3 regions of the Microbulbifer sp. genome follow, and region 2 is predicted to be linked to each of the others. Evidence: predicted binding sites of a transcription regulator. Region 2 holds the regulator's gene; each other region holds the start of a gene.

Region 1 (10,717 bases), on a different contig from region 2:
CCGCCAGCAGTACCGTCAGGTGGAGCACCACCAGGCCGGAGATACGCAGGTAGATGCGGTATTGCCTAGGAATCATACCTTTGAGCCCCGTTGACCACCCTGGAAAACAGTCGTTGCGCCGGGCACTTTGCCGCGGCGCTCTCAAAGGTTAGTACCGGCGGGAAGGCGTCGCCATCAGGGGAGAGGGGGCGGGGTTTCCTGTACCGCCAATGATCGCCATTTGAGCGCCTTTTCAATGGCCACGATCATACTGCCGGCCACATCCTTGCGGGTGGCGCTCTCGATGCCCTCGAGCCCCGGTGAGGAATTCACCTCCAGCAGCAGCGGTCCCTTCTTGGAGCGGATGATGTCCACCCCGGCCACCTTGAGCCCCAGGACCTTGGCGGCCTTGGACGCCAGGCGCTTCTCCTCGGCGGTGACCTTGACCACCGAGGCGGTACCGCCCTGGTGGATATTGGCCCGGAACTCGCCCGGCGCCGCCTCCCGCTGGATGGCCGCCACAACCTTGTTGTCGATCACGAACAGGCGCAGGTCGCGCCCCTGGGCCTCGCGGATAAACTCCTGCACCAGCAGGTTGGCCTTGAGGGATTTGAAGGCGTTGATCACCGACTCCCCCGCCTTGCGGGTTTCCGCCAGCACCACGCCCCGGCCCTGGGTACCCTCCAGCAACTTCACGATCAGCGGCGCGCCGCCCACCATTTCGATCAGTTCGTTGGTGTCCACCGGCGAGTTGGCGAAACCGGAAATGGGGATATTCAGGCCGTTCTGCTGCAACAGCTGCAGGGAAAACAGCTTGTCCCGCGACTGGCTGATGGCCGCCGAACCGTTGAGGGCGAATACGCCGATGCTCTCGAAGTGGCGGGTGAGTGCGCAGCCGTAGAAGGTCTGACTGGGGCGAATCCGCGGGATCACCGCGTCCAGGTTGTTGAGGATGCGCCCATCCCGGTAGTGCACTTCCGGCTCTGTGGGGTCCAGCTTCATATAGCACTGGCGGATATCCAGGAAGCTCATGCGGTGGCCGCGCTCGGCACCGGCCTCCATGATGCGCTGGTTGCTGTACAGGTCGGGATTAGAGGCGAGCACGCCGATACGCAGGCCGGTGCCGGCGATATGGTGCTCGTCGCGGTAGTACTCCTCCAGCTCGCTGGCGGGCAGGTCCCCGAGGCAGAAGCTCTCCGACGGGTCCACCAGCATGCGCCCGAGCATCGCCTCCCGTCCGAGCAGCATGCGATAACCCATGGTGTCCCGGTTGGTAAGGGTCAGTTCGATATCCCACACACTGCCGCCGACCGCGAGCGCGGTGCGGATCACCGGGCGCTTTTCGCTGTCACCGGAGGAGCTGCGCACCATGCGCTTGTCCAGCACCCGCGCTTCGCAGCGCACCGACGGGCGGCGCAAATGCTGCAGCGGGTGCGCCTCGAAACTCACCCAGGGATCGCCGTCGCGCTTGAAAGTCTGGATATTGTAGGCATGCAGGGACGAGGTCTTCGCTCCCGAGTCCACCCGCGCCTTGATCGCGGGGATACCCAGACCGGGGAGGCTGCACCACTCTTCGCTGCCGACGATTAATTTTTTTTCCAAGTTCGATTTTCCGTTACAAATAGCAAAATCAGGGCGGGCTCGTGCCATCAGAGGGCCGGTGATGGGCACGCTGCGCTTTGCCCATCCTACATTTCCCGCTGCTACAGGCCCAGCACATCGCGCATATCGTAGTGGCCCGGCTCGCGGCCCGCCAGCCCCTCTCCCGTCAACCAGAGCGCGGCGCGCACCGCCCCGCGGGCGAACGACAGGCGGCTGCTGGCCTTGTGGCCTATCTCCACCCGCTCGCCATCCGCCAGGAACATCACCGTGTGATCCCCCACCACGTCGCCGCCGCGCACCGTGGCAAAGCCGATGGTATCCCGCGACCGCGCGCCGGTCTGGCCCTCGCGGCCGTAGACGGCAACCTCCGACAGATCGCGGCCCAAAGTCCCGGCGATCACCTCGCCCATGCTGAGTGCGGTACCGGAGGGTGCGTCCACCTTGTGGCGATGGTGGGCCTCGACGATCTCGATATCCGCATCTTCGCCCAGCACCCGCGCGGCAGTCTCCAGCAACTTGAAGCACAGGTTGACCCCGGTGGAGAAGTTGCTGGCCAGGCACAGGGGTATGGACTGCGCGTGCGCCAGCACTTCGGCCTTCTGTGCCGGGTCGAAACCGGTGGTGCCGATGGCGATGGGTTTACCGCGGGCGGCGCAGAAGGCGGTGTTGGCCAGGGTGGCGGCGGGAGCGGTGAAGTCGATCAGCACGTCGAAATCCGCCTGCGCCAGGTCGCCCACAATCGGCAGGCCACTGCGCCCCAGACCGGCAACTTCGCCGGCATCGGCGCCCGCAAGGCTGGACTCGGGCCGCACGATTGCCGCGGACAGCTCCGCCGCATCCGACTGCGCCAGCGCCTGCGCCAGTGCGCGCCCCATGCGCCCACCAAATCCCGTTACTGCAACTTTTATCGCCATGATTTTTCCTCCCGTCCAGCCGAAGCCGCGGATTCTACCCGGTAGGTAAGGATAGCTGTAGTGGTATTGCAGGAGATGTGCGGGAGGGAAAAGAGATGTAGGGCGAGCCTGTTGTTCGCCCGGGGCGGGCCTACCGGCCCGTTGCCGAGCTGGAGCTCGGCGTTCCCAGGGAGGGCGGGCCTGCGGCCCGCTTGCGGAGCTGGAGCCTTCAGCACTCCAAGGTAAACAGCTCCGCGGTCCCGGGTCCCGAGAATCAGAGTTTCATATCGCCGAAGAAGCTCTTCACCCCCTCGAACCAGCCGGTCTGGCGGGGGGAGTTTTTCTTTTCGCTCAGAGTGTCGGCGAACTCCTGCAGCAGGTCCTTCTGTTTGGCGGACAGGTTCACCGGGGTCTCCACCACCACGCGGCACAGCAGGTCGCCGGGGGCGCCGCCGCGCACCGGGGTGACGCCCTTGCCGCGCAGGCGGAAGAGTTTGCCGGTCTGGCTCTCCGGGGGGATCTTCAGTTTGACCTTGCCCTCCAGGGTAGGGACTTCCAGGTCCCCGCCCAGCGCGGCGGCGACAAAGCTGATCGGCACCTCGCAGTAGAGGTTCTTGCCGTCGCGCTGGAACAGCTCGTGTTCGCGCACCACCACCTGCACATAGAGGTCACCGGGTGGACCGCCGTCCGGGCCCGCCTCGCCCTCACCGGAGAGGCGGATGCGGTCGCCGCTGTCCACACCCGGCGGCACCTTGACCGAGAGGGTCTTGGTCTCCTCCACACGGCCGCGGCCATGGCAGCTGCTACAGGGGTCGCTGATGATGATCCCGCGCCCGCGGCAGTTGGGGCAGGTCTGCTGCACCGAGAAGAAACCCTGCTGCATACGCACTTGGCCGATACCACCGCAGGTGCCGCAGGTCTGCGGCTGGGAGCCCGGCTTGGCACCGGAGCCGTGGCAGGTTGTACAGGAGGCCAGAGTGGGCACGCGGATCTTGACCGTGGTGCCGCGCACCGCGTCTTCCAGGTCCAGCTCCAGGTCGTAGCGCAGGTCGGAACCCCGCGCCGGCCCGCCGCGGCGGCCGCCGCCGCCGAAGATATCGCCGAATACGTCGCCGAAGATATCGGAGAAGCCACCGAAGCCACCGGCCCCGCCGCCGCCCATCTGGCCTTCCACGCCGGCGTGGCCGAACTGGTCGTAGGCCGCCTTTTTCTGCGGGTCGGACAGTACTTCGTAGGCCTCGTTGGCCTCCTTGAATTTGTTCTCCGACTCCTTGTCGTCGGGGTTGCGGTCCGGGTGGTATTTCATCGCCACCCGGCGGTAGGCCTTTTTCAGGTCTTTTTCCGACGCGTTCCGATCGACGCCGAGGATTTCGTAATAATCGCGCTTCGACATAAAAATGGTGTTCTTTTTTAACGGCATAAGGCGCGGCGGTAATACCGCCGCGCCTTTCTATTTTTTACTGTAGGAGCGGCCGCTGGCCGCGATCGACAGCGGAACAGACCACCACAGATCGCGGCCATGGGCGGATGGCCGCCCCGCCGCTCCTACATGGAGGGCAAGGTTGTGATTACTTGTCCTCTTTCTTGTCTTCCTTCACTTCCTCGAACTCGGCATCCACTGCGTCGTCACCACCGGCCTTCTGCTCTCCACCCTCGCTGGCACCGGCGGCACCCTCGGCCTGCTCGGCGTACATTTTCTGCGCCACCGGGCCGGAAGCCTCGGTCAGTTTGCTGGTGGCGGCTTCCATGGCGGCCTTGTCGCTGCCTTTGACCGCCTCTTCCGCTTCGGAGATGGCGGCTTCGATCGCGGACTTCTCCTCCGCGGTGGCCTTGTCGCCGGCCTCTTCGAGGGTCTTCTTGGTGGCGTGGATCAGGCCGTCGAGGGTGTTGCGCGCCTGCACCAGTTCCTCGAACTGCTTGTCCGCCTCCACATTGGCCTCCGCGTCGCGCACCATCTTGTCGACCTCTTCCTCAGACAGGCCGGAGGAGGCCTTGATCACAATGGACTGCTCCTTGCCGGTGGCCTTGTCCTTGGCGTGCACGTGCAGGATACCGTTGGCATCGATATCGAAGGATACCTCGATCTGCGGCACGCCGCGGGGCGCCGGCGGGATGTCGGCCAGATCGAAGCGGCCCAGGGATTTGTTCTGCGACGCCTGCTTGCGCTCGCCCTGCACCACGTGAATGGTCACCGCGGTCTGGTTGTCGTCTGCGGTGGAGAACACCTGGGACTTCTTGGTGGGAATGGTGGTGTTCTTCTCGATCAGCGGAGTGGCCACGCCGCCCATGGTCTCGATGCCCAGGGTCAGCGGGGTCACGTCCAGCAGCAATACGTCTTTCACATCGCCGGAGAGCACCGCGCCCTGAATGGCCGCGCCGATGGCCACGGCTTCGTCCGGGTTGACGTCCTTGCGCGGCTCCTTGCCGAAGAACTCGGTGACCTTCTTCTGTACCAGCGGCATGCGGGTCTGGCCGCCCACCAGGATGATCTCGTCGACGCCGGAGGCGGACAGGTCGGCATCCGCCAGGGCGGTTTTCAGCGGCTCGATAGTGCGGTTGACCAGCTCCTCCACCAAGCTCTCCAGCTTGGCGCGGGTCAGCTTCACCACCAGGTGTTTCGGACCGGTGGCATCGGCGGTGATATAAGGTAAGTTCACCTCGGTCTGCTGGCTGGAGGACAGCTCGATCTTGGCCTTTTCGGCGGCCTCTTTCAGGCGCTGCATGGCCAGCGGATCGCCCTTCAGGTCGATGCCCTGCTCTTTCTTGAACTGCTCGGCCAGGTAGTCGATCAGGCGCAGGTCGAAGTCCTCGCCGCCGAGGAAGGTGTCGCCGTTGGTGGACAGCACCTCGAACTGCTTCTCGCCGTCCACATCGGCGATCTCGATAATGGAGATATCGAAAGTGCCGCCGCCCAGGTCGTAGACCGCCACTGTACGGTCTCCGCCCTTTTTGTCCAGGCCGTAGGCCAGCGCCGCGGCGGTGGGCTCATTGATGATGCGCTTGACGTCCAGGCCGGCGATACGGCCGGCGTCCTTGGTGGCCTGGCGCTGGGAGTCGTTGAAGTAGGCGGGCACGGTGATGACCGCGGCCTCCACCTTCTCACCGAGAAAGTCCTCGGCGGTCTTCTTCATCTTTTTCAGCACTTCGGCGGAGATCTGCGGCGGTGCTTTCTTATCGCCCTTCACTTCCACCCAGGCGTCGCCGTTTTCCGCTTCCACGATGCTGTAGGGCACCATCTTGATGTCCTTCTGCACCACATCGTCCTTGAAGCGGCGGCCGATCAGCCGCTTCACCGCGAACAGGGTGTTCTGCGGATTGGTCACCGCCTGGCGCTTGGCGGACTGGCCCACCAGGATTTCGTTGTCCTCGGTAAAGGCGACCACGGAGGGGGTGGTGCGGTCACCCTCGGCGTTCTCGACCACCCGCGCTTTGTCACCATCCAGTACCGCGACACAGCTGTTGGTGGTACCCAGGTCGATGCCGATAATTTTTGCCATTGGATTCATTCCTCGTTTGCGGTTCACGCCGGCGCCTCGGGGAGGCCTGCCGCGTTTGTATTTTGGGATGCCAGCTATATTGGTGCCGGCCCTAGGATTTCAAGGGTTATTCAGCCCGGTGCCTCACGGCGCCTTGCTCACGATCACCATCGCCGGGCGCACGAGGCGGCCGTTCAGGCGATAGCCCTTCTGGAAAACCTCCAGTACCGTGTTCGGCTCCACATCGCCGTTGGGCACCTGGGCCATGGCCTGGTGCAGCTCCGGGTCGAAAGGCTCGCCGACCGGGTCCACGGTTTCCACCGAGTACTTGGCCAGGGTGTCCACAAAGGATTTGTGGGTCAGCTCTATGCCTTCGGCCACTGATTTTTGGGTCTCGTTTTCGGTGTCGATGGCGGCTAGGGCCCGTTCCAGGTTGTCCACAACCGGCAACAGGTCCTGCAGCAGCTTCTCGACGCCGAACTTGTGCGCCCGCTCCACATCCTGCTGGGCGCGGCGGCGGGCGTTCTGCGCGTCCGCCTGGGCGCGCATGACCAGGTCTTTCTGGATCGCCAGTTGTTCCCGCAGGCCGATGATTTCCTCGTGCAGGGCGTCGGCGCTCTCGGCCTCGGCGTGCAATGCCTCCTCGGCCGCGTGCTGCTCCTCCTCGGAGGGGCGCTCCACTTCGGCGGCAACTGCCTCTTCCTCTGCCGCTGTAGGCTCCTCGGTAAGCGCCTCCGGCGCCTCCTGTGGGTTCTGATCTTCTTCGCTGCGCTCTCTGGCCACTGCTCTCTCCGTCGCGTCGACTGTCAGTTGAATGGATTTCCCCCAAAATGCCGAGGCGGGCTCGGCTCCCGGGCAGTGCAGGCCTATATGGGGGCGAGACCCTATAGTTCAAGTGGGTTTTCACTGCGGAGTAATGTCCCCAACCGCAGTAGCGGGCCAGCGCCAAATACTGTATAAACAACCACTAATTGGCAGACGCCAAGTAAGAACAAGAACGGCTACAGAGCTATCTTTTATGTTGCTGCACCTGTCTATCAGCCAATTCACCCTGGTGGACCAGCTGGAGCTGGAATTCGGTACCGGCACCAGTGCACTGACCGGCGAAACCGGCGCCGGCAAGTCCATCACCCTCGACGCCCTCGGCCTGGCGCTGGGCGACCGCGGCAATGCGGAGCTGGTGCGCGCGGGCAGCAAGCGCGCGGACATCACCGCCACCTTTGATATCGGCGACCACCCGGCGGCCGCGGCCTGGCTGGAGGAGCAGGAACTGGACGCCGGGCGCGAGGTGATCCTGCGCCGCACGATCGGCGCCGATGGGCGATCGCGGGCCTATATCAACGGCCAGCCGGTAACTCTGCTGCAACTGCGCGCCCTGGGCGAACAGCTGATCGATATCCACAGCCAGCACGAGCACCAGTCGCTGCTGAAAAAAGACACCCACCGCCGCCTGCTGGACGAGTTCGCCCACGCCCAGGAACTGGCCGCCGAAACCCGTATCCACTTCAAGACCTGGCGGGACCAGCACCGCCGCTACCGGGCCCTGGCGGACAGCGCCGAGGAAACCCAGGCCCGCCGCGAACTGCTGGAATACCAGTTGCAGGAGTTGGAGCTGCTGAACCTGCAGCCGGCAGAGATAGAGGCGCTGGAAAGCGAACAGCGCCAGCTGGCCAACGCCGGCCAGATACTGAACGGCGGCTACCAACTGGCGGCGCTGCTCAGCGGCGGCGAGGGGGATATCGCCGAACAACTACACCGCGCCCTGCAATTGCTCTCCGCTATGCCGGAACAGTCCCCGGCGCTGGGGGAAGTGGCACAGATGCTCGACACCGCGCGCATCCAGGTGGACGAGGCCGCCGGCACCCTGTCGCGGCATATCGACCGCTTCGAGATGGACCCGGAGCGCCTGGCGGAAGTCGAGGAGCGCCTCAGCGCCATCTATCAGGCGGCGCGCAAGCACCGGGTTCAGCCGGACGAACTGCCGGCGCTGCAGCAGCAGTTGCAGGCGGAGCTGGACGATATAGGCACACCGGACGCGCTGGACAAGCTCGCCGCCGACTGCGAAAAGCTGGAAGCCCGCTATCGCGAGGCCGCCGGCAAACTGACCCGGCTGCGCGAGCGGGCCGCCGCCGAACTGGCGGAGGCGGTGAACCGGCAACTGGCGGAGCTGGCCATGCCCCACGCGCGGGTGGAACTGGCCCTGCAGCCGGTGGAGAAGCCCACCGCCAGCGGCCTGGAGGAGGTGGAGATACTGATCGCCACCAACCCCGGCCAGCCCCCGCGCCCGCTTGGGAAAATCGCTTCCGGCGGGGAGCTGTCCCGGGTCAGCCTGGCGATCCAGGTGGTCACCGCACAGACCTCGCGCACTCCGACCCTGGTGTTCGACGAAGTGGACGTGGGCATCGGCGGCGCCACCGGCGATGTGGTGGGGCGCCTGCTGCGCCAGTTGGGCGAGACACGCGACGGCCGCGACGGCCAGGTGATCTGCGTGACCCATCTGGCCCAGGTGGCGGCCAGGGCCCACCGCCACTACCTGGTGGAAAAGCACAGCGACGGCAACGCCGCCTTTGTGGCCCTGCGCGAACTGGAAAGCGACGAGCGCCGCGAAGAGGTGGCGCGCATGCTCGGGGGCGAGGCCACTGCGCAGTCCCTGGCCCACGCGGAGGAAATGCTGGCGCGCAGTTGAGTCTCGGGACTCGGGACTCGGGACTCGGGACTCGGGACTCGGGACTCGCAGGATTGTGCTGTAGGAGCGGCGGGGCGGCCATCCGCCCATGGCCGCGATCTGGCTCTCCGCCGACACCGGACTATGATCGCGGCCATGGGCCGCTCCTACAGGGGGTCCTTTCGGCGCCACCTGTCCTCCGTTTCCCGGCCTTTGTATACTGCCCCCACCACCGGTAATTTCGACTCGACCCATGCAACGCACGATTTTCAACACCCCCGTTGTCACCCCCCTGCTGCGCCTGCTGGCCGGGCTGCTGATCAAACTGCACGGCTGGCGTGTGGTCTGCGACCGCCGGGCGCTGGCGTTGAAAAAATATGTGCTGATCGGGGCGCCGCACACCAGCAACTGGGACGGCTACTACTTTATTCTCGCCGCCCTGAAACTGGGGGTAATCCCGCACTGGCTGGGCAAGGACAAGCTGTTCCGCTTTCCGCTGGGGCCGGTGATGCGCTGGTTCGGCGGTATCTCCGTGGATCGTAGCAAGACCAACAACCTGGTGCAGGCCACCATCGACAAATTCAACGAGCGGAGGTCGCTGATCGTGGTGGTGCCGCCCGAGGGCACCCGCGGCCGTGGGGAGCGCTGGAAGACCGGTTTCTACCATATCGCCCGCGGCGCCGCGGTGCCGGTGGTGTGCGGCTTTATCAATTTCGCCAAAAAGGAAGTGGGGATGGAAAAGGTGCTGGAGATGGGGGAGTGCCTAAAGGCGGAACTGGAGCGCTTTCGCGACTACTATGCCGACAAGGTCGGCAAGTTCCCGGAACGCTACACTCCGCCGGCCTGATGCCGGGAGCGCCGAGCTCCGGCTCGGCAAGCGGACCACAGGGCCGCACGGGCGAACACCGGGTTCGCCCCTACGGGCCTTTTTTCTTCACGTAGAGCACGAGGCTGTGCCCGGTGAGCTCGTAGCCGTGCTCGTCGGCAATCTGCCGCTGCAGCTCCTCGATTTCCTCGTTGTGGAATTCGATCACCTTGCCCGTATCGGTGCACACCATGTGGTCGTGGTGGTCGCCGCGGTCCAGTTCGAACACAGAGTGACCGCCGTCGAAGTTATGGCGCATCACCAGCCCCGCGCTCTCGAACTGGGTGAGCACCCGGTAAACCGTGGCCAGCCCCACGTCCTCCCCCGCATCCAGCAGCATCTTGTAGACATCTTCCGCGCTCAGATGCTGTTCATTGGCACTCTCCAGCAGCTGCAGAATCTTGACTCGCGGCAGGGTGACCTTGAGGCCGGCCTTGCGCAGTTCCTGATTTTCGTTAGACATGAATCGATCTTTCCCGGCGGTATTCATTTGACTGTGTTTGACAGTGGGTGAGGCGACCGCCTTCGGGCGGCCTGTGCGCCCGCGGGCACTTCGGGTATTATCCACGCGGAACGGATACAGCGGAACCCCAGGAGGGCGGCCAGTCGCGCGCCGTCTATGCTTGCCGCAGCCGGGCGGGGAACTTTCCCCGCTGGCAGGCGCCTATTAGCCGTAAACATCGGAGAATGGGCGATCAGTCCGCTGACCACAAAATTCCTATGGAGCAATGAATGCCGTCTACCGTGAGATCCCTCGCCATCGCCTGCCTCTGCGCCCTGCTCGGCGCCTGCAGCCTGTTCAAGTTCCCCGGCGTGCACCGCATCGAGGTGCAGCAGGGCAATATCATCACCCAGGAGATGGTAGACCAGTTGAAACCCGGAATGACCCGCCGCCAGGTGCGTTTCGTGCTGGGCACCCCGCTGCTGGAAGACACTTTCGAGCCCAATCGCTGGGATTACATAAACCGGGTGCGCTCGCCGAAAAACGAAGTGACCCAGAAGCGCTTTTCCGTCTACTTCAACGGTGACATCCTGATCGCCACCAGCGGCGACTGGCAGCCGGCCGGCTGGCCCTAACGCGGATTGCGGATTATTGTCGGCATAAGTCGGTCCCGCCGCCCCTGGCGGGCCGCCAAAACCCCGAACAAAGCGCGGGATTTGGAGGCCTCTACGGCTGTTTCTGCTCCGCCAGTTTTCTGGCCTTTTCCGCGCGCTGCTTGCGCGCCTCCTTCGGGTC
Region 2 (10,717 bases):
TTGCCAAAGGCTGCCAAGGCTTGCGAAAGCAGTAAATTTTCTATTTAAAATCAAATACTTATGGGTAAATCACTGGTCATCGTCGAATCGCCGGCCAAAGCGAAAACCATCAACAAGTATCTCGGAAAGGACTTTGTAGTGAAGTCCAGCGTCGGCCATATTCGCGATTTGCCCACCGGCGGCGGAAACCGGCAGCCGGTAGACGCGAAGGAGCGCGCGCGCCGCGCCGCGGAGACCCGCAAGCTTTCACCGGAGGCCAAGGAGGCCTACAAGCGCAAGAAAAACCGCGAGCAGCTGATCAAGCGCATGGGCATAGACCCGGAACACAACTGGGCCGCCCACTACGAAATCCTGCCCGGCAAGGAAAAAGTGGTGAGCGAACTGCGCAAGCTCGCCGCCAATGCCGACCATATCTACCTGGCTACGGATTTGGACCGCGAGGGAGAGGCGATCGCCTGGCACCTGCGCGAGTCCATCGGCGGCGACGAGGGCCGCTATCGCCGGGTGGTGTTCAACGAGATCACCAAGTCCGCGATCCAGGAAGCCTTCAAGAGTCCGGGCCCGCTCAATATCAACCGGGTCAACGCCCAGCAGGCGCGCCGCTTCCTCGATCGCATTGTCGGCTACATGGTCTCGCCGCTGCTGTGGGAGAAAGTGGCCCGCGGCCTGTCCGCGGGGAGGGTGCAGTCGGTGGCGGTGCGCCTGGTGGTGGAGCGGGAGCGGGAGATTCGCGCCTTTGTCCCCGAGGAGTACTGGACCCTCGCCGCGGATACCGAAACCGCCAAGGCAGACCCGCTGCGCCTGGATGTCAAAAAGCAGGCCGGTGAAGCCTTTCGCCCGGTCAACGAGGAGCAGGCCAGCGCCGCGGTCAAGGCCCTGCGGTCGAGCGAGTTCAAAGTCACCGCGCGGGACGACAAGCCCACCAGCTCCAAGCCTTCGGCACCGTTTATCACCTCCACCCTGCAGCAGGCGGCGAGCAACCGCCTGGGTTTCAGCGTCAAGAAAACCATGATGCTGGCGCAGCGCCTGTACGAGGCCGGGCATATTACCTATATGCGAACCGACTCCACCAACCTGAGTGCGGAGGCGGTTGAATCGGTGCGCGAATTTATCGGCGAGAGCTACGGCGATAAATACCTGCCGGAAAAGCCCAACAGCTACAGCAGCAAGGAGGGCGCCCAGGAGGCCCACGAGGCGATCCGCCCCTCGAACGTGCGTATGCAGCCGAATATGCTCTCCGGCGTCGAGCGCGATGCCGAGCGCCTGTACAACCTGATCTGGCAGCAGTTCGTGGCTTGCCAGATGACCCCGGCGCAGTTCACTTCCACCTCGGTGGTGGTTACCGCCGGCGACTTCGAGCTGCGTGCCCGCGGGCGCGTGATCCGTTTCGACGGTTTTTTGAAAGTGGCGCCGCCGGTCAGCAAGAAAGACGAAGACCTGGTGTTACCGGATGTGAAAGTGGGAGAGAAACTCTCCCTGAAAAAACTGGATCCGAAACAGCATTTCACTAAACCGCCGGCGCGCTACAGCGAGGCGGCACTGGTGAAAGAACTGGAGAAGCGCGGTATCGGCCGTCCCTCCACTTACGCTTCGATCATCTCCACCATCCAGGACCGCGGCTACGTCCGCCTGGAAAACAGGCGCTTCTACGCGGAAAAAATGGGGGACATTGTCACCGACCGCCTCAGCGAGAGTTTCAAGAACCTGATGGATTACGGTTTTACCGCCAACCTGGAGGAATCCCTGGACACGGTGGCGGAGGGAGACAAGGGTTGGAAAGAACTGCTCGACGAATTCTATAGGGACTTCTCCGCGCGCCTGGAAAAGGCCCAGGCCGCCGAGGGCGGCATGCGCCGCAATGCGCCCACGGACACCGATATCCAGTGCAACAAGTGCGGCCGGCATATGCAGATCCGCACCGGCTCCACCGGCGTCTTCCTCGGCTGCTCCGGTTACGGGTTGCCTCCCAAGGAGCGCTGCACCAACACCATGAACCTGGTCCCTGGCGAAGAGGCCGTGGACGCGGACAAGGATGAAGAAGCGGAATCCCGCCAGTTGCGCGACAAGCGCCGCTGTTCCAAGTGTGGCACCGCCATGGACAGCTACCTGCTGGACGAGCAGCGCAAGCTGCATATCTGCGGCAACAACCCGGATTGCAACGGCTACGAGGTGGAGAAGGGCACTTTCAAGATCAAGGGCTACGATGGCCCGGTGATCGAGTGCGACAAGTGCGGCAGCGATATGCAGTTGAAGTCCGGTCGTTTCGGCAAGTACTTCGGCTGCACCAGCGAGGAGTGCAAGAACACCCGTAAACTGCTCAAGAACGGCCAGCCGGCACCACCGAAAATGGACCCGGTGCCCATGCCCGAGCTCCCCTGCCAGAAAGTGGACGACCACTATATTCTGCGCGACGGCGCCTCGGGCCTGTTCCTCGCCGCCAGCCAGTTCCCGAAGAACCGCGAGACCCGCGCGCCACTGGTGAAAGAACTGTTGCCGCACAAAAGTGAGATCGATCCCAAATACAGTTTCCTGTTTTCGGCGCCCACGGAGGACGACAAGGGGCGGGATACGGTGGTGCGTTTCAGCCGCAAGACCCAGGAGCAGTACGTGCAGTCCGAGGAAGAGGGCAAGGCTACCGGCTGGCGGGCTTTTTATCGCGACGGCAAGTGGCAGATCGAGGCCGGAAGCAGTGGTACCGCGCGCAAGCCGGCGCGCAAGAAAGCGGCCGCGCGCAAATGAGCAATCCCTATACCGGCGCCGTGGCGTCCGCTCTGCGTAAAAGCCAACTGCTCCTGGAAGGAGAGAGTGGGCCCGTGTTGCGGCAGGCGGCGGTGCAGGAGGGAGCGGTGATGCAGTTGTGGCGCGCCTACCGGGCCTTTCTCTGCGAACTGGCTTTTCAGTTGCAGCTGGGTTGTGAGCCCGAATCCGCTTCCGAACTCAAGGAGCGGGCCGCCGCCCGCGGTACGGCCTGTGCGGAGGCTGTCGAGCTGCTGGAGCTGCTCGGGGACTCCGGCAGTTGGCTGTCGCAACTGCAGGCCGCCTGGTTGCAGCTGTGGAAATTCTCCGGCGGAAGGAACGAAGGAAATGGCGGGAACGATAACTTGATTCCGTTGCAAAATCTGTCCGCTGCCGAAATCCCGGCTCTCAGTGAAGAGCGTTTGCAAGTATGGCGTACCGCGCTGGTGGAGCTGGTGCGGCGTCAGCGCGCACATATGGAAGAGTGGTAATCCAGAAGACAGAGATCAGATATCAGGTTTTGTCAGAAGGGACGAAACTGTCCTCTGACTTCTGGTTGCTGGCCTCTGTATGTTACCCTGCACACAAATTGATGTAGCGGGAGAAGAATATGTCCTCCGAGACTTTTGAAATTGTCGAATTGGCCAATGGCGACGTGGCACTGCGCCGTGCCGGCCACCGGGAGGACCCGCTGGTGCGTATCCATTTCTCCAGCGAGAGCCTGGATTTCATACGCGAACACAAAATCGCCATCGCCCGGGCCATGCTGGAGGCCGGCATAGAGGCTGTACAGAATATCGACGATATGGAGCCGGGTTATTTCGATGAAGACGAAGAGGTGACCCCGGTCAATCACACGGTTCATTGAATGCGGAATGACACTTTCCTGTAGGCGCGGCTCTTGGCCGCGATCTTACTTTTGGGGTGCCCGGAACGATTGATCAGTAGTCACTGAACTCCCTCGCAGCACGACGTCCGATCGCGTATTTGTGAAGCTCGTCCCAGTGCTTCACCCCTTCGGGGCAGCCTTCGGCTGTGCAAGTCTGCTCCTGGCAGATTTGTCCACATTCATTATTCCGCATTCATCTAAGAGCCTGTTTGAGTTCTCCGGAATTCCAGGCCGCAGTGCGAGGCCGGATGGGGTGCCTCTTTCCCGGACACGGGCTGGGCGCCCCCCCTTAAATACATCCCTGTACGCTCTCCACGGCCATCCATGGCAGTGAAAGGTCCCGGAAAGAGGCACCCCATCCGGCCCGGAGAGTTTTGTGCAAGATTCCAAACAGGCTCTAAGGGCTCTGCCTGATCACTCCCACCGCCAGTCCTTCGATGGCGAAACGCTTGTCCCGCATATCCACCTGAATCACTTCGAAGTCCTCGTTTTCCGGCAATAGCTGCACCGTGGCTTGATTGCCTTTGCGGCGGAAGCGTTTGACGGTGACTTCATCCTCGATCCGCGCCACCACTATCTGGCCGTTGCGCACTTGGTCTGTGCGCTGTACCGCAAGCAGGTCGCCATCCAGTATGCCGGCGTCGCGCATGCTCATGCCGTGTACCCGCAGCAGGTAGTCCGCCGGGGGATGAAAGAAGTCTACGGGAAGGTCGCAGTAGTCTTCGATGTTCTCCTCAGCGAGGATCGGGTTGCCGGCGGCTACACGCCCTACGATCGGCAGGCCCGGTTGATAATCCGGGATGCGGATTCCCCGCGAGGCACCCGCCACCATCTCGATCGCGCCTTTGCGCGCCAGTGCCTTCAAGTGTTCTTCCGCGGCGTTGGGGGAGCGAAAGCCCAGTTCCTGGGCAATCTCCGCGCGCGTGGGTGGATAGCCGGTTTCCTCCAGGTAGGCCTTGATCAGTTCGAGTACCTGGGCCTGGCGTGCAGTTAGATTGGTCATAGGGTCACCTGAGGTTGCTCTGTATTTATATACAGTTGCTGGGATTATATACAGATTTGCCTTCTGCGCAATCCTTGTGCCGGTGGATGGCCGGCAACGCCATTGTCGCCATAGGCTGCTATAAGTAGATAGGGGGAGAGAATGACTGGTTGAAAGAGATACGCGACAAATAAAAGGAAAGAAAATGCTGGACGCAAAAATGCCGGAAGCCTGGCGGGTACTGCGGATACAGTCCGAGCTGGTGGATGGAATTGAACGACTGATTGCGCTCACCGGTTCCGTGACAGTATTCGGCAGTGCGCGCTTCACAGAGGATTCCCCGGAATATCAGCAGGGAGTCAGGCTGGGGGAGTTGCTGGCCGCGGAGGGCATACCGGTGATGACCGGTGGCGGCCCGGGGATCATGGAGGCCTGCAATCGCGGCGCCTTGCCCCAGCGCGGCGTCTCCATTGGCCTCAACATCGAACTGCCGTTCGAGCAGGTGGCTAACCCCTATCAGGACATCAGTCTCAACTTCCGCTATTTCTTTGTGCGCAAGTTTATGTTCGTTAAGCATGCGGTTGGTTTTGTGGGTATGCCCGGCGGCTACGGCACCCTGGACGAACTGTTCGAGGCGCTGACCCTGGTTCAGACGCAGAAGGTGCGGCGTTTTCCCATCGTACTGGTGGGCAAGCGCTATTGGGCCGGACTGCACGGCTGGCTGATGGACACGGTGCTGGAGAGCGGCTGCATCGACGCCTCGGACCTGGACTTGTTCAGCATCGTGGATACCGTGGAGGAGGCGTCGGAGATCATTATCGATTACATCAGGGGGCGGGAAGCGTGACGCGAACCTCCGGTTTTCACTCTCTTTGCAAGGAGCCTCAGGGTGACTCGTCCGTCCCCTCGAAAGGCTCCCCCTCCACGTAGTCGAGTGGGTTGGTGTCCTCGGGTACGCTGAAGCCCCGCGCATTCGGTGACTGGTCGTCCACAGTTAGGCCGAAGGCCGCGTTGGCGTCCTCCGGCTCTGCCGCCGGCACCAAGGGCATCTCCCGCCACTGTTCCCAGTCGAACTCATCCAGGGTGCCGTCGGCGTATTGGACTTCGATGGTATCGTCCACCGCGACTACTTCGAACAGCAGGCCGCCGTCGATATTCTCGAACCAGCTGCCGATTTCCGGTCGTTTCTGAGTCATGGCAACCCTTCTCCTCGATTCTTCCTTTCAATTTAATGTCCGCGCCGCCGGTTCAACACTGCCAGCGGCGCCAGTTGGCGCGGAATATGCTAATCTGCCTTTCCACCAAACAACTGTTTTAATTGTTGGTTCGAATTCCTATGAGCCAGACGGATACGGTCGGCCGGATATTGGACGCCGCCGAGGTACTCTTTGCCGAGCGCGGCTTTACCGAAACCTCCCTGCGTACCATCACCAGCACCGCCGGGGTCAACCTCGCCGCAGTAAATTACCACTTTGGATCAAAAAAAGAACTGATTCAGGCGGTCTTCGAGCGCTTTCTGACGCCTTTTACCGCCAGTCTTGCTGGTGAACTGGATCGTCGTGAGGCAGCGGGCCAGCGGCTGACGGTGGAAGAGCTGCTGGAGAGTCTCTACCGGGTGGGGCTCGGCAGCCTGGCGGCGGAGGGGCGCGACCCACAGCGCTTCATGCGCCTGCTGGGGCTGGCTTACTCCCAGTCCCAGGGGCACCTGCGCCGCTATATCGTCTCCCGCTACGGCGACAGTTACCACCGTTTCGCCGGACTACTGGAGAGAGCACTGCCGCACCTGGACCCGGTGAGCTTCTACTGGCGCCTCTACTTCATGCTGGGCGCCACCGTATTTACCCTGTCGAGCTTCGACGCCATCGAGGCTATCCTGAGAGAAGATTTCGGCGCCCAGAGCAGCCTTCCGGAAACCCTGGACCGGCTGGTGCCCGCGGCGGCGGCGATGCTCAAAGTGAATGCGGAATGATGAATGCGGAATGCGGAATACGCGGGCCTGCTTCGTGCCACGGAACCGCCACCGGCCGCGACCGGGCTCCCCGGGCAACCCGAACAACAACGTCTCGCATCGGATATCCTTTATTCCGCATTCCGCATTCATCATTCCGCATTAAAGAGGAACTCTCATGATCGGTCCGGTGATGATTGATATCGAAGGCCAGGAACTGACCCTGGAGGACCGCAGGCTGCTGCGGCATCCGCTGGTGGGCGGGCTTATCTTCTTTGGGCGCAATTTCCGCGACCGGGCGCAGATTGCGGCGCTGGTGGCCGATATCCGATCGGAGCGCCCGGAACTGCTGTTGGCGGTGGACCAGGAGGGCGGCCGGGTACAGCGTTTCAGGGGGGAGTTTGCCTCGCTTCCATCCATGCAGGCGCTGGCCGCCCGCGCCGACGTGAAACGGCTGGAGGACGTGGGCTGGCTGCTGGCGTCGGAACTGATGGCGGTCGGCCTGGACTTCAGTTTCGCCCCGGTGCTGGACGCGGACGACAGCCACTGCCGTATCGTCGGGGACCGCAGCTTTGCCGCTGATCCCCGGCAGGTGGGGCCGCTGGCGGGAGCCTTTATGCAGGGGATGCACGGGGCGGGCATGGCCACTACCGGCAAGCATTTCCCCGGTCACGGCCATGTGCTGGAGGACAGCCACGAAGAGCTGCCGGTGGACGAGCGCTCCCTCGAAGAGGTGATGAATTCCGACGCCATTCCCTTTGTGGAGTCCCTGCGCGCAGGCGAACTGGATGCGGTGATGCCGGCGCATATCCGCTTCGCCCGAGTGGATGAGCAGCCGGTGGGTTTCTCCCGTTTCTGGTTGCAGGATATCCTGCGTGGCAAGCTGGGGTTCGACGGCGTGATCTTCAGCGACGATCTGTCCATGGAGGGCGCCGGCGCCGCCGGCGACTACGGGGCCCGAATCCGCGCGGCGATGGAGGCCGGCTGCGATATGGGCCTGGTGTGCAACAGCCGCCCGGGGGCTTTGCAGGCACTCGAGGCGCTGGAGAACTTTGTACCCAAAGTAAAATCCAGTGAACGGTTGCAGCGCATGCGCGGAAAACCGGCGATCAGATCCTGGGCCGAACTGGAGCAGAGCGAACGCTGGCGGGAGACCCGCAACTGGTTGGCTTCCACCTGAATCTGTGACTTCAGGGCGGATACAGAGTGCAAGAGCTTGTGCTCTGAGCCGTCATGAAGTCACGGATTCAGGTTCCATGCAGGAGCGGCCCATGGCCGCGATCAACCCGGGATGGAACCACCGCTGATCGTGGCCATGGGCGGATGGCCGCCCCGCCGCTCCTACAAGAAAACACGGATTGGAATTTATTTATCGGGGGTAGAAGTAAGTGGAATCGATAAAAGCAATGCTGCTGTCCTGGATCGGCGACAACCGCCTGTGGATCGTGGCGATTTTTCTTATCGTTCTGGCCACGGCGCTGAGCGCCTGGCTTTTGGCGGGTTTCGTGCAGCGCCTTGCCCGGCGTGCGGAAAAAACGGTCAATCCCTGGGACGACGCACTGGTGGGCGCGCTGAACCCGCCGGGCACGGTGTTAGTGTGGCTATTGGGCCTGACCCTGGCCGCGAGCCGGGCCGGGGTCGCCACCGGGGCAGAGATCTTTTCGGTGGCCACGCCGCTGCGGGAAATTGGCCTGATCCTGGTATTCACCTGGTTTGCGCTGCGCTTCTCGCGCAATGTGGAGTACAACCTGCGCGACCCGCGCTTTATCAGCAAACCCATGGACGCCACTACTGTGCGCGCGGTGGGCAAGCTGGTGCGCGCCTCCATCATGATCACTGCGGTGATAGTGATCATGCAGTTTCTCGGCTACAGCGTCAGTGGCGTGCTCGCCTTCGGCGGTATCGGCGGCCTGGCAGTGGGCTTTGCGGCCAAGGACCTGCTGGCCAATTTCTTCGGCGGTCTGATGGTCTATCTCGACCGGCCGTTCGCAGTGGGGGACTGGGTGCGATCGCCGGATAAGGAAATCGAGGGCACTGTGGAGGATATCGGCTGGCGGTTGACCCGCATTCGCACCTTCGACAAGCGGCCACTGTACATCCCCAATGGTATTTTTACCCAGATAGCGGTGGAAAATCCCTCGCGCATGCTGAACCGGCGCATCTATGAAACCATCGGCATTCGCTACGAGGATGCACCCCGAATGAAGTTTATTGTCGACGATGTCAAAAAAATGCTGCAACAACACCCGGAGATCGACAGCAACCAGACGCTGATTGTCAATTTCAACAGTTTTGTCCCCTCATCGCTGGATTTCTTTATCTACACCTTCACTAAAACCACCGAGTGGATTCGCTATCACGAAATCAAGCAGGATATCCTGTTGCGGGTCCTGCAGGTTATCGAAAGGCACGGAGCCTCCTGCGCCTTCCCGACCTCCACTCTGCATATTGCCGAAGTGCCGGAAATGGCGACCACCTGATAAATGGAACGGTCGGACCAATACATAGAAATTCATAAAAGCACAATTGGTCAGTTATAGGGGGCTTGACCGAACTGTTTTGGTGATTTGTCGCGCATAACTTACAATTCGTGGGATTAAATTCACAGTGAAATCTGGACACTGGCGGCATTTTATCTAAGAATCAGAGGACGTTTGTCGGAAGCGATCCGGCGGGCGTACAGGACAGCGGCAGAGCCGCTGATTATGGGGTGGCGTTTGCCCCTTTGGACATGAGGTAAACGCAATAACAATAATGAGGTTTGCTTAATGAGTGATCGCGTTACAGGTACCGTGAAATGGTTCAACAATGCTCGAGGTTATGGCTTCATCACCTGTGGTGAGGGGACCGAAGATATCTTTGTACACTATCGCAGTATTCGCGGAGAGGGCTACAAAACCCTGAACGAAGGCCAGGCGGTGGAGTTCGAAATGCAACAGGGTGAAAAAGGCCTGCTGGCGGAAGACGTGATTCCCCGCGAATAAACCTTCCCCGCCGAAAAATCTTCTTTGAAAATCCAGCCAGCGGCGCCGCCGCTGGCTGGATTTTTATAAGCTCTGGATGCAGGAGTGCTCCCGGGGCCGTATCGATAGCGGTTTAATCCCGACTGGTCGCGGCCGCCGGCTGCGTATTGATGCAGATCAACCGCCGCCGGCCACTACCCGCAGCAACTGGCCGCAGAACCAGGCTGCGTAGGTGCCGAGTGCATAGCCGAATACCGCCAGCAGTACGCCCACTGGTGCCAGTGAGGGGTGGAAGGCCGCGGCCACCACCGGGGCGGATGCGGCCCCGCCCACATTGGCCTGGCTGCCCACCGCCATAAAGAAGGTGGGGGCCTTGATCAACTTGGCCACCAGCAGCATCAGCCCGGCATGTATCGCCATCCAGATAATCCCCAGCACGAACAGTTCCGGGCTGTCTTTAAGCGCGGTGATGTCCATGTGAGTGCCGATTGTGGCCACCAGAAAGTAGATAAATACCGAGCCCACCTTGGAGGAGCCGGCACCCTCGAGCTTTTTCGCCGGTGAAAAGGCCATGGCGACCCCCAGGGTGGTAGCGATAATAATCAGCCAGAAAAAGTGGCTGGTGAAGCTGAGGCGTTCCAGTTGCGGCGCGTTGGCCTGGAACCAGGGTGCCAACTGGTCGGCGGCGGCGTGAGCGATGGCGGTGATACCGAAACCCACTGCGGCGATCAGCATCAGGTCCGGCAGCGAGGGAATCCGCGCGTGCTTTTTCTGCAGCGTTTCCACTTTTTCCCGCAGCACAGTGATCGCTCTGGTATCGGCTCCGCGACGCTCGTCCAGCTGTTTGGCATTGCCCGCCATGATCAGCAGTACCGCCATCCAGACATTGGCGACGATTACATCTACCGCCACCATCGCGGAAAATATCTGGTCGCCCACCTCGAAGATCTCCTTCATCGCCGTCTGATTGGCGCCGCCGCCGATCCAGCTGCCGGCAACGGTGGTCATGCCGCGCCAGACCGCTTCCGGGCCGCCGATGTTCAGCATCCCGGGATCAATAGCGGACATGACCAGCAGCGCAATGGGGCCGCCGATCACTATACCCAGGGTGCCGGTGAGAAACAGGATCAATGCCTTGGGGCCGAGATTGATAATGGCTTTGAGGTCGATACTGAGTGTCAGCAGCACCAGGCTTGCCG
Region 3 (10,717 bases), on a different contig from region 2:
TGCGGCAGGCCCACACCCACTACGATGGTACCCACCAGCTGTTCGCCCACATAATCTACCCCCTCGCCAAAGACACCGCCCATAATGGCAAACCCCAGGCTCCGGCGGCCCTCGCTAAAGGACTCCAGAAACGCGGCGCGCTCGCCGTCGCCGGCCCCGGGCTCCTGCTGCAGCAGGTCAATCTGCGGAAACCGATCAGTAAAACGCTGGGCCACCTGCTGTAAAAAACGGTAGGACGGGAAGAACACCAGGTAATTGCCCGGGCGGCTGTGGTACACCCGGGCCACCATATCTACCAGGGCATCGGTGGCCCGGTGCCTGGCCTGGTAGCGGGTGTCCACATAGGAGCAGAGATAGACCCCCAGCTGTTGGGGCCGAAACGGCGACGGCAACACCAGGTAGGGCGACTGTGTGTGCAGGCCCAGCTGGCGATAGATATAGGCGGCAGGCCGAAGCGTGGCAGAAAATGCAATCACAGCGTGAAACTGTTGATAACACTGCTGCAGGAAATCGGCGGCGTTCAGGCACAGCAATTTCAGCTGCTGTTCCTGCCAGGGAGTGTCCCGGTTTTCCACCCGGGTCAGGCAACGATGCTGCTCCGCCTGCAATTGTTCAATACACAGGAAGCGGTAGAGCGCGGTTAACCAGTCGCCGATCGCTTCCGGAGGCGGCTGGGACAGCTCCCACAGCTGGCTGACCTCTGTCACAACTTTGTGGGCGGCGCGGGTGACGGCTGCCGGGTGGCATTCAGCTTCGGACAGGGGAGTTACCCACAGCTCGACATTCCGGTCCGCAATTGCCTCTGGTGTTGCGCCCTCCTGTCGTCGTTGCGTTACCCATTTATCCAGGGATCTCACCAGTGACTGAATACTCCGGCGCAATCCCGGGTGTGAGCCTTTACAGGCCGCCGCGGCGCGGCGGCTGTCTCTGCGGCTCAAGGTGGCGCTGTACATCGCCCGGGCGCGGTCGCTCAGATTGTGGGCCTCGTCCACCAGCAGCGCCCGCCGCTGCCGTTGATCCTGCAGGGCACTCAGCCGGACCAGGGGATCAAACACATAGTTGAAATCGCACACCACCAGGTCGACCCAGGGCAGCATCTGCAGCGACAACTCAAACGGACACAACTGCAAGCGGTCCGCCACCCCGGCGATCACCGACGGGGTTAACAGGGGTTCGCCCAGCAGTTGCCGCCGCGCCTCGGGCAGGCGATCAAAAAAGCCCCGGGTGCGCGGGCAGATGCCATCGGCATCCCGGCTGCACAACCCCAGACGGCAGGCACAGCTTTTGTTCCGCGCCTGTATTTCCAGCAGTGAAAGCTTTAGTCCCTTGTCGTGCAGCCGCGCTGCCGTTTCCCGCACCACCTGGCGGCCGGAGTTTTTCGCGGTCAGGTACACCAGTTGATCCACCTGGGCCTCTCCCAGCGCCTTGATGGCCGGGAACAGGGTGCTGACCGTTTTGCCGATGCCGGTGGGGGCTTCCACCACCAACTCACCGCCATCGCGCAGGCAGCGGTATGCCGCCACCGCCAACTCTCGCTGGCCGGGGCGATAATCGGGAAATGGAAACGCCAGCGCCCGGGCCGACGCTTGCATTTGCTGGCGATGCTGCTGCCAGCTCCGCTGCCAATGGAGATACTCACCCACCGCTGCGCGGGCGAAGGCTTCCAGCTCGGGCCAAGTGAACTCGTGCAACTCCGGGTAGGTTTTTTTCTCTTTCAGGTTGTGCCACAACATCTGCAGAGCCACGCAGCCGTCATCGGTAGCGGGGTTCTCCCCGTCAGCCCGCCGCTGCAACAGGTAACAGAAACCGTAGATTTTAAGTTGGGCCCAATGCAACTGACGCACCGACTCCGGCAACTGCCGGGGCGGACAGTAGGTGGTTTTAATCTCATCCAGCTGTACCGGCCGGTGCAGGTCCGTTTGTGGGTGCAGGATATCCACCCGGCCGCTGAGGATCACCGCCTCGCCCTCGCACTTCCATTGCACCTGCAGTTTGTACTCGGCTTCACTGCCCGGTGGTCGCTGTTTTTGCAGTTTCTGGTGAGCGCGGATTCCCTCCTGGGCCGAGGGCCCGCCCGGGGTATCGCCGATCAGGTCACCGCGGCGGCAGGCAAACGCGACCAGTTGTCCCACCGGCAGTTGCAGGGGCCGGGCATCGCTCTCGGCTGTCATGTCGCTCAAGGCTGTTGCCATCCCGCTCGAGGGTATTGTCGTCTCGCTCAAGGCTGTCGTTGTTCCGCTCAAGGCTGTCGTTGTTCCGCTCAAGGCTGTCGTTACCCCGCTCAAGGCTGCTGCCACTCCACATGCAAGACCCGGTGGGGGATTTGGTGTTCGGCAAAAAACGCCAGCCAGCGCAGCTGGTTTTGTTGCAGGCGGTCGCCGGGTCCCTTTACTTCCACCAGCTCATAGCCGCCCGCCGCCGGAAACAGAATCAGGTCCGGCAGGCCGTTTCGGTGATGGGCGATATCGCTCAGCAGGCGCTGAAACAGCTGCCGCCAATGGTCGGCGGGGATGCGCGTCAGCGCCAGTTCCAGCAGCGCTTCCGGTAGCGCCTCCCAGGCCACCAGCGGGTTGGCGATGCCCTGTTTCTCGCGATAGTGCCGCCACACCCGATGCGCCAGACTGTGGCTGTCGAGTTCGGCCAAGCGCTGTTCGAACGCGGCCCGGCGCAACGGATAAAAGTCGGGGGTGCGAAAGTCGCTGGGCGCCACTTGAAACGGATTAAAAAAAGCCCCGGGCACCGGGGCGAAAACGATGTCCCAGACAAAGAGCCCCAGCACCCCGTTAAACAGGCTGTTTTCCACGTAAAAACACTGGTCTCTTTGCGGGCAGGGAGACCCCCCTTGCAGATAGACGGCGGCCAGCAGCTCCACCCGCTCCGGCGCCTGCGGCAATATCGCGGTCTGGGTGGGCGGCCGGTACCGGGCCGGTGGTTCCCAACCCGGCAGGTGCCCCTCCCGCTTGGCGGTGCGGTAACCAAAGCTCTCCGCGAAAACCCGCTCCGCCTCGCTGTGGGGCGTCGCCAATATCTCCCGGCACAGGGCCAGACCGGTATCGATATCGCCGCGCTTGACGGCGATACGTGCCCGGCGCTCCCGGGCCGGCGGCCGTGTGCAGCGCCGGTACAGCTGGTCGGCCGCCTCCAGTTCGTCCAGCCGTTCCAGCTGCCGGGCCAGCGCCAGGCGCAGGCGGTCCAGGCGCCGGTGCAGGGCGGCATCGCCATCACCCTCACCTTTGTTCTCGCCCGCGGGGGTGGGCAGCTGCCCGGCCAGCGCCAGAATCGTGTCCGGCCCGGCGCACAGAGTGCTTTCCAGCTGCTCCAGGCAGTCGTAATAGCGCAGGTGCTGGATGATCTGCGCCCGGCTCTGGAACGGCAGGTGCTGTCGATCCAGCGGGTAATCCTCGTAGCGATACAGCCCCAGGTCCCGCAACACATAGTCGGTCGGGTCCTGGTGCAGGTTGCCAAAAAAGCAGAGTTTAAAAGTCTCAAAGTGCTCCGCTGCCTGCACCGCCATCAGGGATTCAGCCGCCAGCAAAGCATGCAGCAGCACCGCCTGGTCCGCGCCTTGCTCCAGCAGGGCCAGCTCCAGCGCCTGGCGTTTCAGTGTCTTGGGCAGAGGTGTGGGGCTGCAGGCCAGCAGCTCCGCCTTGCTGAACAGCGGCAGGCATTCCCCGAGGGGCAATTCCGGATTGCGCCGCAACAAGCCGGCCTCTACTAACCGGCCCGCGGCCCGGGGCAGGTCATCAATTTCCGGGTAAACCAGCTTGCCCAGGCGAAACAGGGCCCCCGCCGGGGACGGCACCCCTTTGCGCGACAACAGCCGCACATACAGCCGCTGGCTGTCGATATCCAACACCCGAAAAACGGTGTAAAACTGCCGCTCCCCGTCCGAGAGCAGTGGCTCATAGCGCGCCATCACAAAATCCACCAGGGCGCGGAAGTTGGTCAGGTAATAATCCGGTGCCAGTTCAACGGGGGCGGCCATGTTCTACTGCTAATTGATCGCGGTTGATTTTCAGGGCTTATTGCATCAGTGCTTCTATTGTGAAGGCGTGTTCGAGGAGCTCCCTGAGTACTGTACAGTTATACAGGATGCTTAAGGCATGGACAAATCCCGGGAGCGACCGCTCAGCCATCCGGCGGTCAGATATGCCCAATTTGTGCGCTTGCCAGCTGGCCATGCCCCTGGGTTATTCCATCGCCGATGGAATTGGGTTGGGGCTTATCGCCTATGCGGCGATCAAGTTGTTGAACGGGCAGGTGAAATCCTGCCCGCCGGTGGTTTATCTGGTGGCCGGGATATTTACATTGAAGCTCGATTTTCTGTAGGAGCGGCCCATGGCCGCGATCGGCATTGCTTCGTAGTGCAGGCTGATCGCGGCCATGGGCGGATGGCCGCCCCGCCGCTCCTACAGGTGCGGGCGCGGGGCGGTGAAGCCTTGTTGCTCCAGGTAGTTGGCCACCCGCAGGCACCAGTCCTCCCGCCAGGGCGCGGCGATAATCTGCACGCCGATGGGCAGGCCGCTGTCCTCGTCCAGGGTGGGGACGACGCAGCTGGGCAGGCCGGCGGAGGAGATGGGCTGGGTGAAGTAGCCCAGGTTGGGCCGCAGGGGCTGTTCCTCGCCGCGGATATTCAATATTTTCTCCCCCATCCGCGGCGCCACGCAGGGCGTGGCCGCGGCGACAATCACATCCACATTGGCGAACACCTCGCGCACCTTTTCCGCATACCAGTGCCGCACCTGCTGGGCGCGCGCGTACCAGGCCGCCGGGAGCAGGGCGCCGGCGATAAAGCGGTCGCGGGTGTCCGGGTCGAAATCCTGCGGCCGGGTTTGCAGCCGCGGCAGGTGCAGCCGGCTGCTTTCCACGTTGGTGATCAGGTAGGCCGCGGAGCGGCCCTCCAGGGTGCCGGGCAGTTCGATTTCGTCGGCGCAGTCCAGGGCCCGGCAGACCTTGTCCATCGCGCGTTGCGCCTGGGGGAAATCCTCCAGGGAGAAATAGCCTCCGGCGCGGGTGATACGCAGACCATCCACGCCCTTTGCCAATTCGGCCACGGTATCCAGGAGCGGCCGTTCCGCGCAGGCGTGGTCACTCGCACTGTAGCCCTGCATGGCGTCGAAGCTGCGGGCCAGGTCCGCGCAATTGCGCGCCAGGGGCCCGACGTGGTCGAGGCTGTCGCAGAAGGGGTAACTGCCGGTGCGCGGCAGGCGGCCGTAGGTGGGCTTGAGGCCGAAGACGCCGCAGAAAGACGCGGGCACGCGGATGGAGCCGTTGGTGTCGGAGCCCAAGGCCAGCGGCACCAGCCCACCGCCCACCGCGGCGCCGGAGCCGGAGGAGGAGCCACCGCTCATATGCGTGGTGTTCCAGGGGTTGGCGCAGTTGCCGTAGTGGCGGTTCTCGCCGGTAAAGTCGTAGGCGTACTCGCCCATGCCCAGGGCGCCAACCAGTATCGCGCCTCTTTCCTCCAGGCGCTGAATCAGCAATGCATCTTCGCGGGCGGGTGGGTTGCCGGCGTTGATTACCGAGCCGGCGAGGGTGGTGAGGCCGCGGATATCGAACAGGTTTTTGGCCGCAAAGGGCACTCCGGCGAGCGGACCGGGCTTGTCTCCCCGGGTCACCATCGCGTCCAGTTGTGCGGCCCGCTGCCTGGCCCGATCGGCCAGTACCCGGGTAAAGGCATTCAGGGCCGGGTTCCGCTCTTCGATATGGGTCAGGAAAAAATCCACCACTTCGCCGGCGCTGAAGCGGCCGTTGTTTACGCCGTCGGCTATGGCGCTGGCGGAGGAAAAGAGCAGCCCGCTCACGGGGACTTCACCTGAAACACGTTGGCGAGGTCGATGGTGTTCGGGTCTATTTCTGCCGCGTCCGCAATCTCGGCCATTTTTGCTGCTGTAGCCAGGTGCTGGGCGATGCCGGCTTTCCATTCCTCGCGGATGGGGATGCGCGTAACTGTCTGCATCAGCTCCAGGTAGACCTGTGGATCAAACCGGTTTTCGTCAGGCATGAATGCTCCCAATTCTCCGAAGGAGCGGCCGCTCCTAAGCGTTGTTCTGTCAGCGAGAAGTCGTTATGAAACAGCCTCTAATCACCCCACAGGTAAAAGCGAATTCCGGCCCGGATGGCATAAGTCTTACTGACGGGCAGCTGCGCAGTCTGCGCCCTGATTGTGGATGTCCGCGTGCAGTTTGTACACCGGCTGCGCGGGGGGATCACCGCCAATGTCAGTGGCGGCGATCCTGATTGGCGCCAGCCTTGTCTGCACCACATTGCACAAGCTGCAGTGGGAATTGATCATGGTCGTGTCCGGCGGGGGATATCCGCACCGACCGCGCGTTACCTGATGCCCGCCGGCCAGCAGGTCATGGGCCTGCGGCTGTTAGGCGTCCAGCACCACCGTTTGAACAATGTTCTGGGGTCTATATTTCAGAGGAAGTGGGCGGGGAAGAGGTCCGCGCGCAGCTGGAGGATTTCGCCGTCGGGATAGCCAGGTCCCTGCACGGGCATATCTGGTGCATTGCCACTATGGGCTACAACGCACGCAGGGATGCGGTGCTGCAGACCCTCGCCTGCCTGGAGCAGGTATTGAAGTTGAATGGCGCGTCAAAATCCGAACTGGCGACGCCGTCCCGGATATCCTGGGACCGCCGAGCTCCAGCTCGGCCAGCGGGCCGCAGGCCCGCCAAACCCGAAAGCGTTAAGGGAAAAGATGATGAATGAACAGATAAATTTCGAAGACTGGCTGAAAGCCGCGCCCAAAGCCGAATTGCACCTCCATCTGGACGGTACTCTGGAGGCTTCCCGCCTGCTGTCTCTGGCGGAAAAAAAACGCATACCATTGTCCTTCCAGACGCTTGAGGAAGTGGAGACCGCCTATAAGTTCGAGAATCTGCAGAGCTTTCTCGATCTTTACTACTTGGGCGCCTCGGTGCTGCACGACGAGGAGGATTTCTACCACCTGATGATGGACTATCTCCAACGCTGCCGCGAAAACAATATCGTCCATACGGAAATAATGATCGAGCCGCAGACCTATTTAACCAACGGTATCGAATTTCCGGTATTTATGGCCGGCTTCAAGCGCGCAATCGCCGATGCCCGCAGCCAGTGGGGCCAGTCCGCGCTACTGATCCTGAGCTTCCTGCGCCATATGCCGGAAGGGGACTCGTTGCACGTGCTGGAGTTGGCGGATGCCTACCGCGACGACTTCGTCGCCATAGGCCTGGCCAGCGGAGAGAGGGGCAACCCGCCACAGAAATTTACCGAGCTCTACCGCCGCGCGCGGGAGCGCGGCTACCACCTAACCGCCCACGCCGGCGAGGAGGGGCCGCCGGCCTATATCCGCGCGGCGCTGGATGATCTGCACGTGGAGCGTATCGACCACGGCGTGCGCTGTGTGGAGGACGAATCGCTGGTGGAACAGCTGTGCGAGCGGCAGATTCCCCTGACCGTCTGCCCGCTTTCCAATGTGCGCCTGCGGGTTTTTCCCGACATGAAACACCACAATATTCTGCAATTGTTGCAGCGGGGGCTGAAGGTCACGGTCAACTCCGACGATCCCGCCTATTTCGGCGGCTACCTGAACGATAATTTCATCGCCCTGTATCGCGAATTGAATTTAAATCGCAAACAGGCCTTGCAACTGCTGCAAAACGGCTTCGAGGCCAGCTTTCTACCCGCGGAAGCCGAGCGGAGTTACCTCGAGCAGCTGCGCAATTTCGCGGAGGCGCGGTAAACGTAGCACAGTAGCAGATTAAGCCAGTCGAACGGCAGTATCTCCATCGGTACTCCGATTTTCTGAACGAATCCAACTGTAGAAGCGGCCTACGGCCGCGATACCGGGAACGCGGAGCTCCGGCTCCGCAACGGGCCGCAGGCCCACCGTTGACTCGCGCCATCCCTGGTGTGAGTCATGGTGGGCAAATGCGGCCTGAGCAGGAATCTATTGCTTGAGGGTTACCACCTCCCCCTTAAAGGTGACCCCGGCCACCATCGCGCCAGCCCCGCATTCGAATTCACTGGAGCTGTTTACTTCGTTCTTTTTGTAGTAGCTGCGGATATTGATCACCGCGTTGCCGCCTTCCCGGCGCGCGCGGTCCTGCAGTGCGATCATCGCGGACAGGAACACCCAGCGACAGGCCTCGGTATCGGATTTGTTGAAAGCGTTGGTTTTTTTATTGGCGGTGAATTCCCCATGGCGTTGGGAGATAGTGCCTTTGGGGGCAGCGCCGAAATGGAGCTGGATATCCCCGTCCAGCTTTGCCTTGGCATCGGGAGTGGACAGCGCATCCTGGATGGACAGCATATGCCGGGTATCCCGTGCCTGTGCGGTATTAAGGGTAGTCAACAGCAGGGCAGCGGTTGCTGCGGCCAGAGTGTGTTTCATTATTTGATCCCCTTGGTTTTGCTGAAAGATCGCGGAAGCTGGGCGAATCATACGAGAATGCTGTGAAAGGAAAAAGCGCGCCAGTCTAGTACAGAATGTCAATTAACTGGCGGAAATTGGTCAGTTTGGGTACTATTCAGGGCTTGTTTGCCGGAGTGGTGACTAGTCCAAAGTGGCCGGGCCTGATCAGAGCCACTGGGCTGTTCGTATGAGGGACCGCCGGATATTGATTTCTTGGGGGATGGGACCAGGTCCCATGATTAGCTGGTGCCAAATCATTTCACACTCTCTGCCTGGCGGGCCTGGGCAACGGGAATCGGGGATCAATCCGATTGGGTTCGATGGCGGCGGGGCGAGTTGAGCCTGGCCGGCGATGCCCTGCCAGACGTGTCATTCCTGCCCGCCATGCAGCGCCGGCGCCTCAGTGCGCTGGCCAAGGCCGCCTTCTCCACTGCTCAGCCGCTGCTCGCCGGGCGCGATATGCCCCTGCTGTGCTGTTCGGTGCACGGCGAGGCACAGCGCACCTATTCCCTGTTGCAGGATGTGGTCGGTGGTGAGCCGCTGTCCCCCACCGCTTTCGGCCTGTCGGTGCACAATGCCATCGCCGGCCAGCTCTCCATCCTCTGCGGTATCCGCTCCCCGGCGCTGGCCCTGGCGGGCGGCGACCTGCCGTTGCAGGCGGGTTTTCTGGAGGCGGCGGGTATGCTGGCGGAAGGGTTCCCCGAGCTGCTGCTGCTGTTCTGCGAAGAGCCGCTGCCGGAGCTTTACCGGCACAGCGCGCAGAGTCCGTCGTTTATCTGCGCCACCGCTCTCCATCTGAGCGCCGGTTGCGCAGGTGAGGCGGCAAGCTGCGAACTGGCGCAGGCCGGCGCCGGCGAGCCGGAATCCGCATTCGAATCCGCCGAATACCAGCTGCCGCTGATTGCGGCGCTGGCGGATGACGGCGGTCGCGTGCCCTTGGGTCGGGGCTGGGAGGTGCGCATTGGCGGCTGAGGAGATTTCCGACGTGCGCAGAGACTGCTATTGGGGGCGTTTGCTGGCCACCGCCGCCGCCTTCAGCCTGTTCGGGCTCGGCGGTCTGGTGCTGGGCCTGCTGGTGTTCCCGCCGCTCAAACTGATCTACCGCGACAGCGAAGTGCGCAGGCGCCGGGCGCGCCTGCTGGTGCACCACGCCTTCAGGACCTTTATCGGCTTTATGCATATCACCGGCATTTACACCTACCGGTTCTGCGACGAAGCGCGGCTGCGCCAACCGGGGCAGCTGGTGCTGGCCAACCACCCGTCGCTGATCGACGTGGTGTTCCTGATTTCGCGCATTCCCAACGCCAACTGCATCGTCAAGGCGAGCCTGTTCCGCAACCCGTTTATGCGCTGGGTGGTGAGTACCGCCGGATATATCCCCAACGACGACCCGGAAAAAATCATCCAGCTGGCGTCGGAGTCGCTGGCGTGCGGCGAGTCGGTGGTGCTGTTTCCCGAGGGCACCCGCTCGGTGCCGGGCAGGGGGCTCAGGCTCCAGCGCGGCGCCGCCTATATGGCCCTGCGCGCCCGGGTGGCTCCCACACTGGTAACCATTCGCTGCAATCCGCCGATGCTGATGAAGAATGTTCCCTGGTACAGCATCCCGCTGTCCCGCCCGCATTTTCAATTCGAGATCGCCACTGGCGACAGCGTTCTGGAACTGCAAAACACGCAGGAAACGCCGCTGGCCGCCAGGAAAATAACCAGACAATTAAAAGAGTATTTCACTGAGGAGTGTGTCGCGTGAGCGAATTGGTAGAAGAACTTAAAGGGCTGATCATAGAAGTGCTGAACCTGGAGGATATTTCCCCCGAGGATATCCAGCCGGAGGAGCCTTTGTTCGGCGAGGGCCTGGGCCTGGATTCCATCGATGCGCTGGAGCTGGGTCTGGCACTGCAGAAAAAATACAACATCACTATCGACGCCGAGAGCGAAACGACAAAGACCCATTTTGCCAGTGTGAACAACCTGGCCAACTTCGTTGCGGACAGTCGCCGCGGGTGAGAGAGATACAAAGATGTTGAATAGTAAAGAAGCGATTCTGTCGGAACTTACCGACATTCTGGTAGAGATGTTTGAAGTGGATGCCGCGGACATTACCCCCGAGGCACACCTGTCCGACAACCTGGATATCGACAGCATCGACGCGGTGGATCTGATCGTGCGGTTGAAGGAGCTTACCGGCAAAAAAATCGCCCCGGAGGAGTTCAAGAGCGTGCGCACCGTGGGCGACGTGGTCGCCGCTATCCAGACGGTTATGGGCCAGGCCTAGAAGTGTCCCGCTTCGCACAGTTGTTGCTGGCCGTTGTTGTC

Evidence for each region. Region 2 encodes LexA, which represses DNA repair genes until DNA is damaged. Its sites were predicted from a motif close to ACTGTNTNTANANACAGT; they were not measured.
Region 1: recN (DNA repair protein RecN) is a predicted target of LexA. The motif match lies at 6,902-6,919, and genes of this name have one in related genera.
Region 3: ACRC0P_RS17825 (VRR-NUC domain-containing protein) is a predicted target of LexA. The motif match lies at 4,075-4,092, and genes of this name have one in related genera.

What each region holds. Positions count from the first base shown of each region.
Region 1 covers NZ_JBOFOC010000163.1:13,578-24,294, reverse strand. The annotation lists gene ACRC0P_RS15950 (YfiR family protein) at 1-76, opposite strand, end outside; gene rimK (30S ribosomal protein S6--L-glutamate ligase) at 175-1,095, opposite strand; partial or broken gene ACRC0P_RS15940 (ATP-dependent zinc protease family protein) at 1,180-1,629, opposite strand; gene dapB (4-hydroxy-tetrahydrodipicolinate reductase) at 1,683-2,495, opposite strand; gene dnaJ (molecular chaperone DnaJ) at 2,749-3,867, opposite strand; gene dnaK (molecular chaperone DnaK) at 4,043-5,971, opposite strand; gene grpE (nucleotide exchange factor GrpE) at 6,095-6,733, opposite strand; gene recN (DNA repair protein RecN) at 6,969-8,636, shown strand; gene ACRC0P_RS15910 (1-acyl-sn-glycerol-3-phosphate acyltransferase) at 8,869-9,462, shown strand; gene fur (ferric iron uptake transcriptional regulator) at 9,533-9,943, opposite strand; gene ACRC0P_RS15900 (outer membrane protein assembly factor BamE) at 10,213-10,557, shown strand; gene ACRC0P_RS15895 (RnfH family protein) at 10,649-10,717, opposite strand, start outside.
Region 2 covers NZ_JBOFOC010000169.1:15,690-26,406, forward strand. The annotation lists gene topA (type I DNA topoisomerase) at 61-2,739, shown strand; gene ACRC0P_RS16335 (DUF6586 family protein) at 2,736-3,227, shown strand; gene ACRC0P_RS16340 (hypothetical protein) at 3,347-3,604, shown strand; gene lexA (transcriptional repressor LexA) at 4,023-4,628, opposite strand; gene ACRC0P_RS16350 (TIGR00730 family Rossman fold protein) at 4,813-5,454, shown strand; gene ACRC0P_RS16355 (DUF6763 family protein) at 5,492-5,803, opposite strand; gene ACRC0P_RS16360 (TetR/AcrR family transcriptional regulator) at 5,944-6,576, shown strand; gene nagZ (beta-N-acetylhexosaminidase) at 6,734-7,735, shown strand; gene ACRC0P_RS16370 (mechanosensitive ion channel family protein) at 7,944-9,035, shown strand; gene ACRC0P_RS16375 (cold-shock protein) at 9,324-9,539, shown strand; gene ACRC0P_RS16380 (DUF819 family protein) at 9,696-10,717, opposite strand, start outside.
Region 3 covers NZ_JBOFOC010000187.1:30,802-41,518, forward strand. The annotation lists gene ACRC0P_RS17820 (ATP-dependent DNA helicase) at 1-2,171, opposite strand, end outside; gene ACRC0P_RS17825 (VRR-NUC domain-containing protein) at 2,282-3,985, opposite strand; gene ACRC0P_RS17830 (hypothetical protein) at 4,150-4,329, shown strand; gene ACRC0P_RS17835 (AtzE family amidohydrolase) at 4,410-5,804, opposite strand; gene ACRC0P_RS17840 (AtzG-like protein) at 5,801-6,004, opposite strand; gene ACRC0P_RS17845 (adenosine deaminase) at 6,710-7,732, shown strand; gene ACRC0P_RS17850 (excinuclease ATPase subunit) at 7,940-8,383, opposite strand; gene ACRC0P_RS17855 (beta-ketoacyl synthase chain length factor) at 8,651-9,376, shown strand; gene ACRC0P_RS17860 (lysophospholipid acyltransferase family protein) at 9,390-10,151, shown strand; gene ACRC0P_RS17865 (phosphopantetheine-binding protein) at 10,148-10,408, shown strand; gene ACRC0P_RS17870 (acyl carrier protein) at 10,422-10,676, shown strand; gene ACRC0P_RS17875 (hypothetical protein) at 10,679-10,717, shown strand, end outside.